Xanthobacter dioxanivorans: one gene and its partner. The protein of the gene in region 2 interacts with the protein of the main gene of each other region in a pairwise test. Links are inferred from orthologs where the notes say so. Each region holds a gene or a part of one and is shown on either strand. Other genes may lie near its edges.

Region 1 (6,968 bases), 1.3 Mb from region 2 along the record:
CCCATGCGCGAGACCGCGCTGCCCTCGCGCCTCGCGGCGGAGCTCGACGCGCTGGACCATCCGAGCGTCCGCGCCACGCTGGATGTGAGCCATGCCTTCCTGCGCGCCACCGAGGCGCGGGTCGACTTCATGGGCGAGATCGCCGCCCTCGCCCCCTATGCCCGCCACGTGCACGTGCACGACAGCTTCGGCCGGCCGCTGGAGAGCTGGGCCATCGACGACGCAGAGCGCGCCGCCCTCGGCGAGGGCGACCTGCATCTGCCCCTCGGCTGGGGCAGCATCGACTGGGAGGAGGTGGCCCGCCGCTGCCGGTTCGCGCCGGGCGCCGTGGTGAATCTGGAGCTGCACCGGCGCTACTGGAGCGAGCTGCCGGGCCAGATCCCGCTGCTGCGGGCACTGGCGGAAAAGTTCGCCGCCGGCGTGCCGGTGGCGGCCTGAGCCGGCGCCTGTCGCCTTCGCTGCCGACTTCCCCGGAGCGCGATCCGATCAGCTTGAAATCAACCTGATCGGTGACTCGCCCGCCAAAAGTGGGAAGGAGACCGCGTCATCCGACCAGATGGCAGTGCAATCCGACGGGCGCGTGCTCTAGCTTGGCGGCGGGAGGACCCTCCACCATGCCAGTCGCCACCGATCCCGAAAACAAGATCGGCGCGTCCGTAACGGATGCGCCGCGGGGCACCTTTCTTTCGCCCGCCACCCGCATGCTGCTCAAGCGCTACAGCGTCTTCATCGCCCTCGTCATCGCCACCCTCGCCAGCCTCGTCCTGTCCTTCGGCGGGCATCCGGTCTGGCTCGCGATCTTCTGCGTGCTGTTCCCGCTGGTTCTGGTGGGCGTGTTCGACATCACCCAGTCCGAGCATTCGCTGCTGCGCAACTATCCGGTCATCGGCTCGGTGCGCTGGATCTTCGAGGCCCTGCGGCCCTATCTGCGGCAATATCTCATGGAGGACGACCAGTCCGGGCGGCCGTTCAACCGCGAGGACCGTTCCATCGTCTATGCGCGCGCCAAGAACGAGGAAGACCGCCAGCCCTTCGGCACCCAGCTCGACACCTATGCCGCCGAATACGAGTGGATGACCCACTCGCTCGCCCCCGCCCCGGTGGCGAAGGAGCCGTTCCGCGTGGAGGTGGGCGGGCCGGAGTGCGCGCGGCCCTATTCGGCCTCGGTGCTCAACATCTCCGCCATGAGCTTCGGCTCGCTCGGGCGCAACGCCATCGAGGCGCTCAATCTCGGCGCGCGCAACGGCGGCTTCTACCACGACACCGGCGAGGGCGGCTTCTCGCCCTATCACCGCATCCACGGCGGCGACATCGTGTGGGAGCTGGGCTCGGGCTATTTCGGCGCCCGCAACCGCGACGGAACCTTCTCGCCCGAGCATTTCGCCGAGCGCGCGGCGGACGACCAGGTGAAGATGGTGGAGATCAAGCTGTCGCAGGGCGCCAAGCCCGGCCACGGCGGCGTGCTGCCCGCCGCCAAGGTGACGCCGGAAATCGCGCTGACGCGCGGCGTGCCCATGGGCGAGGACTGCATCTCGCCGTCCCGCCACTCGGCCTTCTCGACGCCGGCGCAGATGATGGAGTTCGTCGCCCGGCTGCGCGCGCTCTCCGGCGGCAAGCCGGTGGGCATCAAGCTGTGCGTCGGCCACCCCAGCGAGGTGTTCGCCCTCGCCAAGGCCATGGTGAAGACCGGCATCCGCCCGGATTTCGTGGTGGTGGACGGGGCCGAGGGCGGCACCGGCGCCGCCCCGCACGAGCTGGCCGACCATCTCGGCATGCCGCTGCGGGAGGGGCTCATCCTCATGCGCAACGCGCTGGTGGGCACGGGCCTGCGCTCGGAGGTGCGGCTTGCCGCCTCGGGCAAGGTGACCTCCGGCTTCTCCATGGCGGCCAACATGGCCATCGGCGCCGACTGGTGCAACGCCGCCCGCGCCTTCATGTTCTCGCTGGGCTGCGTCATGTCCATGCGCTGCCACACCGGCGCCTGTCCCACCGGCGTCACCACCAACGACCCGCATCTCCAGCGCGGCCTCGTGGTGCCGGAGAAGGCGGCGCGGGTGACCTCCTTCCAGCACCACACGGTCGGGGCGCTGGCGGACCTGGTGGCGGCGGCGGGCCTGTCCCATCCGCGCGAGCTCTTGCCCCACCACGTGTGGCACCGGGTCAGCCCCATCGAGGTGAAGCCGCTGGACCGCATCTATCCCTTCCTCGCCGCGGGCGTGCTGCTCGAAGGGCCGGAGGAGACCCCCTATGCGGCGGAATGGGAGGCGGCCGACGCCGACAGCTTCGCCCCGGTGTCGCCGGTGGGACCGCGCCGGGCCGCGTGAGGCCGTCGGCGCCGCGTCTTGCGGGGGAAGGGTGACCTTCCCATATGCGTACCTGTCGGGGTGCCGTAAGGGCCCCGGCGGGCGCGGCCGGAGTGGTGCGCGCCCGGCAATGCAAAGTCGCTTGACGAGGGCTTTGACGGATGTCGCGGATGTCTTCGCTGTCGTCCCCCTTTCTTCTGGGGTTCGACGAGGTCGAGCGGGCACTCGACAGGGTGGCCAAGAGCGCCGAGGGATATCCTCCCTACAATGTGGAGAGGATCGAGGCCGTCGAGGAGCCGCTGCGCCTGAGAATCACTCTGGCGGTGGCGGGGTTCACGGCGGATCAGCTCGAGGTCGTCCTTGAAGAGAAGGAGCTGACCATTCGCGGCCGCCAGGTCGAGGATGGGCAGGGCCGCGTCTTCCTGCATCGGGGCATCGCCGCCCGGCAGTTCCAGCGGACTTTCGTTCTGGCGGAGGGCATGAACGTGCTCGGCGCCGAACTGAAGAACGGGCTGCTCTCGGTGGACCTGGTGCGTCCGGAACCCGCTCGCCACGCCAAGCGCATCGCCATCGTCTCGCGCCCGTAAGGGCGAGGCGAGCCACGTTGCCAGGAGTGAGGAGTAAGGCAGATGACACACGATATCGAACATGAGATCAGCCAGGAGGCCCTCGCGGTGCTTGGCGGCGGAGAGATCGCTTATGTGCGCTCCATCCGTTCCGAGGACGTGGCCTCGCTGTTTCCCCAGGCGCCGCAGATCGCGCCGGGCATGACGCTGTTCACGCTGCATGCGGCGGACGGCACGCCCATCATGCTGACCGACAGCCGCGAGGCGGCGCTGGCCAATGCCATGGAGCACGAGCTGGTGACGGTGAGCGTGCATTGACCCCGCGCGCGGGGGATGCGGCCTGACCGGGCCGCAGCCTCACGCGGCGTTGGACGCCGAGGTGGCGGTGAGCAGGGCATGCATGGCGCCCGCGTCGCGGGTGGCGCGCAGCTTCTCCACCACGTCGGGGTCGCGCAGCATGCGGGCGACGCGGGCGAGGGCCTTCAGATGGTCGGCGCCCGCCGCTTCCGGCGCGAGCAGCAGGAAGACGAGGTCGACCGGCGCGCCGTCCAGCGCCTCGAAGTCGATGGGCTTTTCCAGCCGGGCGAACAGCCCGAACAGCTTGGTGAGGCCCGACAGCTTGCCGTGCGGGATGGCGATGCCGTTGCCGACGCCGGTGGAGCCGAGCCGCTCCCGCTGCAGCAGGGTCTCGAAGATCTCGCGCTGGTCGCGGCCCATCAGCAGCGACGCATTGTGCGCGAGTTCCTGAAGGGCCTGTTTCTTGCTGCTCGCCCGTAGCATCGGGAATACCGCGTTCGGCGCGAGAAGGTCGGCGAGAGGCATGGATCGGATCCCTGCGGCGAGCGGCCGTTGCTCAAGAAGCGGCGGCCGCAAGAGCCGGATGCTTTGCGGAGGAACAGCTCCGCGGCCCCCCGCAAAGCCAGATCCGTCTCTGTTCAACACGCGGGGAGCGATCCCTCACGGAGGTCGTCATTTCGCCTCCATCTAAAGGGATCGCGCCCAAGTCTCAAGCTGCGACTCCATCTTGGGCCGCGAGCCGGGTCCAAACCGCGGGCTTCAGGCCGTGCCCGGCCGAAATCCGCGGGGGAGGGAGCGCCTCAATGGAGTTCCTCGGTCGCCGGGTCGATCCAGCCCACATGGCCGTCGGCGCGGCGATAGACGACGCTGACCCGTCCATGCCCCGCATGGCGGAACACCACCACCGGAGCCCCGGTGATGTCGAGTTCCACCACGGCGTCGGCCACGGACAGGCTGCGCAGGCGCGTCACCTGCTCGGCCACCACGGTGGGGCTCCAGCCTTCGAGCTCCTCCTCCACGTCCGATTCGGGGGCGCTGAGCACATAGCTCTGGGCGGCGTAGTCGCCCTCATAGTCGCCGCCGCCATTGCCGTGGCCGTGGCGATCCTTCAGCCGCTGCTTGTAGCGCCTCAGGCGCTTCTCGATCTTCTCCACCGCCGAATCGGCACAGGAATTGGCATCCTGCGCGGCGCCGTGCGCCTGCAGGTTCACCCCCGAATCGAGATGGAGCATGCATTCCGAGCGGTAACCGGAGCCGTCCCGGGTGACGGTGACATGTCCCGACCATCCGCCATCGAAATATTTGGCGAGGACTTCGGAGACCCGCTCAATGAGACGCTGGCGAAGGGCTTCGCCCACGTCGAGATTCTTTCCGGACACGCGTAGGGCCATGCGATTTGATCCCCTATGAACGGAGCCGATTGGAACCCCGTTCTGCATTACAAACCGGCCGGCCATACAAGTGGTAGGAGTGCTTCGCCGGCATGTCAACGGAAACACGGAGCGTGCGCGCGCCCGCCCGGCCGGCGACGGCGGGCTCAGCGCGAGAGGCCGGGCCACATGCGCGAGAACACCCCGTCGCGCTTGATCACGCCGTGGAACAGGCCGGCGCCGATGTGCAGAACCAGCAGTCCCGTCATCAGGTAGCCGAGGCGCTGGTGCCAGTTGCCGAACAGGTCGGCCAGGGCGTCGTCCTTGCCGACGATGTTGGGCAGGGTGAACAATCCGAACACGCTGACCGGCGAGCCGAAGGCGTTGGAGGCGAGCCAGCCCAGCACCGGCATCACGAAGATCAGCGCATACAGGGCGTAGTGCACGGCTTCCGCCGTCAGCCACATGTGCCGGTGCATGCCTTCCGGCCGTCCGGGGGTGGGTTGAGGATGCGCACCAGCACCCGCAGCACCGCGAGGCACAGGATGGTGAAGCCGATGGAGCGGTGGAGGTCGAACAGGCGGTCCTGCGCCGGGCCGGACGCCATGTTCATCATCACGAAGCCGGCGGGAATCACCGCGAGCACCAGCGCCGCCATGATCCAGTGCAGCCACCTAGCCGGCGGCGCGTAGGGCTTCAGGATCGCGGCCTCGGGGGGCCTGCTCGTCGGGCTCATGGCTCACGGTCTCCCTTCGGTCTTCGTGCGTCCCGCCGCAATCCGCCGCGCGGGACAGGTCGCATTCGAACAGCACGTCGCCATCCGGAAAGACCTGCACGCGGGCGGGCGGGCGCAAGGCATCGGCGAGACTGTCGCACGCGTCGCGTTCGAGGCCGAGCCGCCCGGCGCCGAGGATCACCGGGGACACGAAAACGTGAAGGGCATGGATCGCGCCGGCCGCGAGGAAGGCGCGCAGCGTGCTCGGCCCGCCTTCCAGCAGGATGCGTCCCATGCCCCGTTCGGCCAGCGCCGCGAGGATGGCCGCCGGGGCGAAGGCCGCCGCGCCGGCGAGCACGATCTCCTCCACCCCCTCCGCCATCGGCCGGTCGAGGCCGGCCCGGCGCACCACCATGCGGCGGGCGCCGTCGGCGCGGAAGCAGAGGGCGGCGGGATCGGCGCGGCCGGACGGGTCCACGACCACCCGCGCCGGGCTGCGGCCGGGGATGCGGCGCACGGTGAGCAGCGGGTTGTCGGCGGCGATGGTGCCGACCCCCACCACCACCGCATCCACCGACGCGCGCAGGGCATGCAGGTGGTCGAGGGCATGGGCGCCGTTGATGTATTTGGATTCCCCCGACGTGGTGGCGATCCGCCCGTCCAACGACTGGCCGAGCTGGGCGATGACGAAGGGTCGATCACGTTCGCGCGGGCCGTCCGGCGCCTTGTGGGCGGCCGCCGGGATCGCCACCTGAACGCAGGCTGCGGCGGCGGGCCGGCGCGAAGCCCGTTTCGGCCGTCCGGTCGTGTCATCCATCGGTCGGGGTCCGCCGTAAGGTGTTCATGGGATTGGAACGCAGCTTATCCGCATTTTGTTACGTCTCTTCCAATCGGACGGATCGCATTTTCGAGAGGTCGGCATGGCGTTCGTGAATGATGGTCTCGGCCTCGGGGGCGCGTCCGGCGGTATTGCGGTGGAACGCGCGCTGTCGGAAGTGCGGGCGGGACGCGCGGTGCGCGTCGAGGACGGGGCCGAGGCGGTGATCGTCCTGGCGGCGGAGACCTTCGGCGCCGATGCCGGCGCGGCCCTGGAGGCCGGGGGCGCCTGCGATGCGCGCCTCGTCCTGCCCGCCCCCCGCCTGCTGCGGCTCGGCGCGCCGCGGGAGAAGGCGGGCCAGAAGGCCGGAATGCTGGCGCTGCCCCGCCTCGATGCGGCCCGCATCGCCACCCTGACCCTGAAGGTCGATGCCCGCCTCGACGCGCCGGTGGCGCCCGCCGGCGCGCTCGACCTCGCGGCGCTGGAGCTTCTGGGCCTCGCCCTGGTGCTTCCGGCGGCGGTGGTGGCGGTGCTGCCGCCGGAGCAGGCGGCCGGCCTTGTCCGCGTCGCCGGCGCGGAGGTGATGGCCTACCGCGCGGCGCAGGTGGCGCGCCTGGCCATCGTCGGTCGCGCGCCGGTGCCGCTGGAAGGCGCGCCCGAGACCGAGTTCGTGGTGTTTCGCGGCGGCGAGGGCCTGCGCGACCAGGTGGCCATCGTGGTGGGCCGGCCGGACCTTGCCGCCCCGGTGGCGGTGCGGCTGCATTCGGCCTGCCTCACCGGCGATCTGTTCGGCTCGCTCAAGTGCGACTGCGGCGACCAGCTGCGCGACACCGTGCGCGGCATGGCGGAAGGGGAGGGGGGCATCCTGCTCTATCTGGACCAGGAGGGGCGCGGCAACGG
Region 2 (5,907 bases):
CGCGAGCAGGTCGCGGCCGGACATGTCCGGCAGGCCCAGATCGAGGATGACGAGGTCCGGCGGCGTACGGCCGGCGCGCTCGATGGCCTCGGCGGCGCTCCCCGCGCTCGCCACATCGTAGCCCTGGGTCGCCAGCCCGGTGTTCAGCAGCCTGCGGATGGCCGGTTCGTCGTCGACCACCAGAACCTTCACGGGAACACTCACGACAATGCCTCGAGCTGCGGTGCGCCCACCGGCACCGGCATGCGGATGGTGAAGACAGCGCCGCTCCGCTCGGGCCGCCGCGAGACGGTGATGGTGCCGCCCATGGCCTCGAGGAAGCCGCGGGCGATGGCGAGGCCGAGGCCGGTGCCGGCCCGCACCTGGTCGCCTTTGCGGACCCGGTAGAACTTGTCGAACACCCGCTCCACGTCGCCTTCGGGGATGCCCGGCCCCTCGTCCAGCAGGCGCAGCGTCACCTGGTCGCCGTCCGACCAGCCCTCCAGGCGCACGCGCGAGCCTTCGGGCGCGTACTTGGCGGCATTGTCGAGGAGGTTGAACAGCGCCTGCTCGAACAGCACCGGATCGACCAGCAGCATGGGCAGGTCGGCGGCCAGCTCGATCTCCACCTTGTGGTGGCGCAGGATCGCCTGGGCCCGTCGCATGGCGCTGCCGACGATCTCGCCCACGTCGTACAAGGCGGCGTTGGGGGCCACCGCGCCGGATTCCAGCCGGGTCATGTCCAGGAGGTTGGCGATGAAGCGGTTGAGCCGCTCGCCCTCCTCCTCGATGGTGGAGAGCAGGTCGGCGCGGGCCTCCGGCGCGATGGAGGCGGAGAAATCCCGGAGGGTGCCGGCCGCGCCCATGATCGAGGCGAGCGGTGTCTTCAGGTCGTGGGAGATGGAGGTGAGCAGCGCCGAGCGCAGGCGGTCGGTCTCTGCGTCCAGGCGCGCCTTCTCCACGTCGGCCACGAGGTTGACCCGCTCCACCGCGAGCGCCGCCTGATCGGCCAGGGCATCGAGAAGCCGGCGCTGCTCCGGCGTCAGCAGCGGCCCCTCCTTGTCGCGGTCGATTCCGATCACGCCCACCGTGCCGCGCCCGGTCTGCATGGGCAGGAACAGCCGCTTGGCGCCCGGCAGGGTATCGGCGCCGCGCCCGGCGACCCGGCTGTTCTCGAACGCCCATTTGGCCGCGGCGAGGTCGGCGGCGTCGAGCACGTCCTCGGGCGGATAGGCGGCCTTCACCGCCAGGGCCCCTTCCTCCGCCAGCAGGAGCACGACGCGGACCTTGAGCATGGAGGCGATCTGGAAGGCCGTGGCCCACAGCAGGTCGTCCAGCGTCCCGGCGCCCGCGAGCTTCTTCGAGAACAGGTAGAGGTCCTCGGTGGTCTTCGCCCGCGCCCGCGCCGCCAGCGCCTGGGCGCGCACCCGCGCCGTGAGGTTCGAGGCGATGACGGCGACGACGAGGAAGAAGAACAGCGCGACCACGTTCTCCGGGTCGGTGATGGTGAAGGTGTAGAGCGGCGGGATGAAGAAGAAATTGAACGCCAGCATGCCGGCGACCGATGCCAGCAGCGCCGGCGCGAGGCCGAAGCGCACCGCGCTCACCAGCACCGCGGTAAGGAAGACGAGGGCGATGTTCTGCAAGGCGAGAATGCGTTGCAGGCCGAAGCCGACGAGGGTCGCCAGCGCCACGATGCCGAGGCTGGCGAGATAGGGCGGCGCGTCGAGCCGGCGCGCGGGGGCCCCGGATGCGGACCGGTTCGCCGGCGGTCCCGGCTCCGGCTCGCCGGCGATCACGTGGACCGAGATGTTGCCCGAGCGGCGCACCAGATCATGCACCACCGAGCCGTAGACGATCTCGAACCACCGGGCGCGGTCGGACTTGCCGATGACGATGTGGGTAACGTTGGCGGAGCGGGCATAGCCCAGCACGTCGTCGGCGATGCGGGTGCCGCCGGGGATGGTCACCGCCTCCCCGCCCAGGCGCTCGGCGAGGCGCAGGAAATCGGCGATGCGGTCGCGCTCGGCGGGGCCGAGCCGCAGCGCGCGACCGGTTTCCACGTAGAGCGCCACCCATGGCGCCCGCAGCCGGTCGGCGAGGCGCTTGGCGTAGCGCACCAGGGCGGCCGCGCGCGGATCCTCGCTGAGGCAGACCAGCACCCGCTCCCCCGCCGCCCACGGCCCCGAAATGGCGTGGGCGCGCATGTGGGTGAGCAATTGCTCGTCCACCCGCTGGGCGGTGCGGCGCAAGGCGAGCTCGCGCAGGGCGGTGAGGTTGCCGGGGGAGAAATAGTTCTCCACCGCCCGCCGCGCCGTCTGCGGCACGTAGACCTTGCCCTCCTTGAGGCGCTGGATGAGGTCGCCGGGCGTGATGTCGATGATCTCGATGTCGTCGGCGCGGTCAATGATGGCGTCGGGCACCGTCTCGCGTACCCTGACGCGGGTGATCTGCGCCACCACGTCGTTGAGGCTTTCCACGTGCTGGATGTTCAGCGTGGTGTAGACGTCGATGCCGGCCGCGAGCAGTTCCTCCACGTCCATGTAGCGCTTGGCGTGGCGGCTCTCCGGCGCATTGGTGTGGGCGAGCTCGTCCACGAGGACGAGGGCCGGTCGGCGGGCGAGGATGGCGTCGAGGTCCATCTCGTCCAGCTCGCGCCCCTTGTAGGGCACGCGCCGGCGGGGGATCACCTCCAGCCCGGCGACCAGCGCCTCGGTCTCCTGCCGGCCGTGGGTCTCCACCACGCCCACCACCACGTCGGCGCCTTCCTTCAGGCGGGCATGGCCGGAGGCGAGCATCTCGTAGGTCTTGCCGACGCCCGGCGCGGCCCCGAGGAAGATCTTCAGGCGGCCGCGCGTCTCCTGCTCGGCCGCCGCGAGCAGGGCTTCGGGCGAGGGCCGCAGGTCCGCGGCTCGGTCTTCGGGCATGGCCTCCTCCGGATGCCCGGCGGGCGCGCCGCCGGGTCCGTTGCCTCAACGGTGTGTCACTCGCCGCGGATCTTGTCGAGGGCGAGATTGAGGGCGAGCACGTTCACCTTGGGCTCGCCGAGGAGGCCGAGGGTGCGGTCCTCGACGCTGGCGGCGACCAGACGGCGCACCTGATCCTCCGGCAGGCCGCGCGCCTTGGCGACGCGGGGCACCTGGAACAGCGCGGCCTCGGGCGAGATGTGCGGGTCGAGCCCGCTACCGGAGGCGGTCACAAGGTCCACCGGCACGGCGGCGCCGGGGTTTTCCGCCTTCAGCGCGTCAAGGTCGCCCTTCACCCGGTCGGCCAGCGCCGGGTTGGTGGGGCCGAGGTTCGAGCCCATGGAGTTTGCCGCATTGTAAGGCTGGGCGACGCTCTTCGTCGGGTCGGCGGGATCGGCGCCGGTGGTGGCGGAGGGGCGGCCGTGGAAGGTGCGGTCCGAGGTGAAGCTCTGGCCGATGAGGGCCGAGCCGACGACGGTGCCGTTCCGCTCGATCAGGCTGCCGTTGGCCTGGCGCGGGAAGAGGGCCTGGGCCGCGCCGGTCATGGCCAGTGGATAGGCGAGGCCGGTGAGCGCGGTGAGCAGCACGAGCACGACCAAAGCGGGGCGAAGTTCCTTGAGCATGATGGGTTCTCCTCAGACGAGGTGAAGGGTGGTGATGGCGAGGTCGATCGCCTTGATGCCGGCGAAGGGCACCAGGATGCCGCCGAGGCCATAGATGAGCAGGTTGCGCTTGAGCAAGGCGGCCGCGCCGATGGGCCGGAACGCGACGCCGCGCAACGCCAGCGGGATGAGCGCGATGATGATGAGCGCGTTGAAGATGATGGCGGAGAGGATGGCGCTCTGCGGCGAGGCCAGCCCCATCACGTTCAGCGCGCCGAGCTGCGGGTAGAAGGCCACGAACATGGCCGGGATGATGGCGAAATACTTCGCCACGTCGTTGGCGATGGAGAAGGTGGTGAGCGAGCCGCGCGTCATCAGCAGCGCCTTGCCGATCTCCACGATCTCGATGAGCTTGGTCGGGTCGCTGTCGAGGTCCACCATGTTGCCGGCCTCGCGGGCCGCCACCGTGCCGGTGTTCATGGCCACCCCCACGTCCGCCTGGGCCAGCGCCGGGGCGTCGTTGGTGCCGTCGCCGCACATGGCGACGAGCTTGCCCTTGGCCTGCTCGTCGCGGATGAGACGGAGCTTGGCCTCGGGCGTGGCCTGGGCCAGGAAGTCGTCCACCCCCGCCTCGGCGGCGATGGCGGCGGCGGTGAGCGGGTTGTCGCCGGTGATCATGACCGTGCGGATGCCCATGCGCCGCAGTTCCGCGAAGCGCTCGCGGATGCCGCCCTTCACGATGTCCTTCAGGTGGACGACGCCCAGCAGGCGCCCGTCCCGCGCCACGGCCAGCGGCGTGCCGCCGGCCTTGGCGATCTCCTCGGCGATGGCGTTGACCTCGCGGACCGCCTCGGGGCTGACGAGGGGGCGCACGTTCTGCACCGCGCCGGAGGCGGTCACCGCGCCGCTGCCCGACTGGACATAAGCGAGGATCGCATCCACCGCCCCCTTGCGCAGGGACGAGCCGTCCACGTCCACGCCGCTCATGCGGGTCTGGGCGGTGAAGGGCACGAAATGGGCGTTGAGGCTTCCCATGTCGCGGCCGCGCAGGCCGTATTTCTCCTTCGCCAGCACCACGATGGAGCGGCCTTCCGGGGTCTCGTCGGCGAGCGAGGCGAGTTGGGCGGCATCCGCCAGCTCGCGCTCGGCCACGCCGCGCACGGGGCGGAAGTCGGCGGCCTGCCGGTTGCCCAGCGTGATGGTGCCGGTTTTGTCGAGGAGCAGCGTGTCCACGTCGCCCGCCGCCTCCACCGCGCGGCCGGACATGGCCAGCACGTTGAAGCGCACCAGGCGATCCATGCCGGCGATGCCGATGGCCGAGAGCAGGGCGCCGATGGTGGTGGGGATGAGGGTGACGAACAGCGCCACCAGCACCACCACCGAGATGCTCCCGCCCGCATAGGCGGCGAAGCTCGGGATGGAGGCGGTGGCGAAGATGAAGATGATGGTCATCCCCGCCAGCAGGATGTTGAGGGCGATCTCGTTGGGCGTCTTCTGCCGCTCGGCGCCCTCCACCAGGGCGATCATGCGGTCGAGGAAGGTGGAGCCCGCCGCCGCGGTGATGCGCACCTTGAGCCAGTCGGACACCACCGTCGTGCCGCCGGTGACCGCCGAGCGGTCGCCGCCGCTCTCGCGGATGACGGGGGCGCTCTCGCCGGTGATCGCCGCCTCGTTCACCGAGGCCACGCCTTCCACCACCTCGCCGTCGGAGGGAATGACGTCGCCGGCCTCCACCAGCACCACGTCACCCACCTTGAGGCCGGTCCCCGGCACGGAACGGAAGGCGTTGCCCTCGCCGGTGAGGAGCTTGGCCTGGGTTTCCGCACGGGTGCGGCGGAGCGAGGCCGCCTGCGCCTTGCCGCGGCCTTCGGCCACCGCCTCGGCGAAGTTGGCGAACAGCACGGTGAACCAGAGCCAGAGGATGATCTGGAACGAGAAGCCGAGGCTGGAACCGCCCATGAGGAGGTCGCGCAGGAAGAGGACGGTGGTGAGCAGCGCCACCACCTCCACCACGAACATCACCGGATTCTTCACCATCGCCCGCGGGTCGAGCTTGGTGAAGGAGGCGCCGATGGCGGGCACCAGGATGGACGGGTCGAGCAGGCTGGACGAATGGGACTTCGAATGGGATTTGGCCATGGGAGGCACTCCCGGGAAAAGAGGGGTCACTTCGCGGAGATCTGGAGCACGAGGGTGATCGCCGCCTGGATGGCGGCCGCGGCCACGAGGCAGGCCACGCTCACGATGAGGACGATCTCCGAGGTCTGGAGGGGCAGGCCGGGCCTTCCGTCCCGCCCGGCGCGAGGCCGGGCGGGGGCGGTGTCCTGGCCGTTGGCGAGGGGCTTGGGCGCGGGGGTCTC

The links.
Region 1: the proteins of EZH22_RS14485 (region 2) and ptsN interact in binary tests that used the Escherichia coli proteins (3 or more experiments, as listed by UniProt). The link is inferred for Xanthobacter dioxanivorans from one-to-one orthologs.

Annotation. Positions count from the first base shown.
Region 1 is NZ_CP063362.1:1,743,492-1,750,459, forward strand. The notes cover bases 1,960-4,659. They hold ptsN (PTS IIA-like nitrogen regulatory protein PtsN), read right to left. Parts: upstream 3,692-4,659; coding sequence 3,227-3,691; downstream 1,960-3,226. Other genes in these bases: EZH22_RS08235 (FMN-binding glutamate synthase family protein), read left to right, coding at 1,960-2,324; EZH22_RS08240 (Hsp20 family protein), read left to right, coding at 2,465-2,890; EZH22_RS08245 (BQ00720 family protein), read left to right, coding at 2,933-3,187; hpf (ribosome hibernation-promoting factor, HPF/YfiA family), read right to left, coding at 3,967-4,557. Outside these bases: EZH22_RS08230 (sugar phosphate isomerase/epimerase family protein), read left to right, coding at 1-438; more of EZH22_RS08235, read left to right, coding at 615-1,959; EZH22_RS08270 (RibD family protein), read right to left, coding at 5,211-6,068; GTP cyclohydrolase II RibA, read left to right, coding at 6,172-6,968. UniProt on the Escherichia coli protein: Seems to have a role in regulating nitrogen assimilation.
Region 2 is NZ_CP063362.1:3,093,202-3,099,108, forward strand. Bases 1-3,294 are described here. They hold EZH22_RS14485 (sensor histidine kinase), read right to left. Parts: upstream 2,907-3,294; coding sequence 201-2,906; downstream 1-200. Other genes in these bases: EZH22_RS14480 (response regulator transcription factor), read right to left, coding at 1-204; EZH22_RS14490 (K(+)-transporting ATPase subunit C), read right to left, coding at 2,963-3,294. In the rest of the region: more of EZH22_RS14490, read right to left, coding at 3,295-3,568; potassium-transporting ATPase subunit KdpB, read right to left, coding at 3,581-5,686; EZH22_RS14500 (hypothetical protein), read right to left, coding at 5,713-5,907. UniProt on the Escherichia coli protein: Member of the two-component regulatory system KdpD/KdpE involved in the regulation of the kdp operon. KdpD may function as a membrane-associated protein kinase that phosphorylates KdpE in response to environmental signals.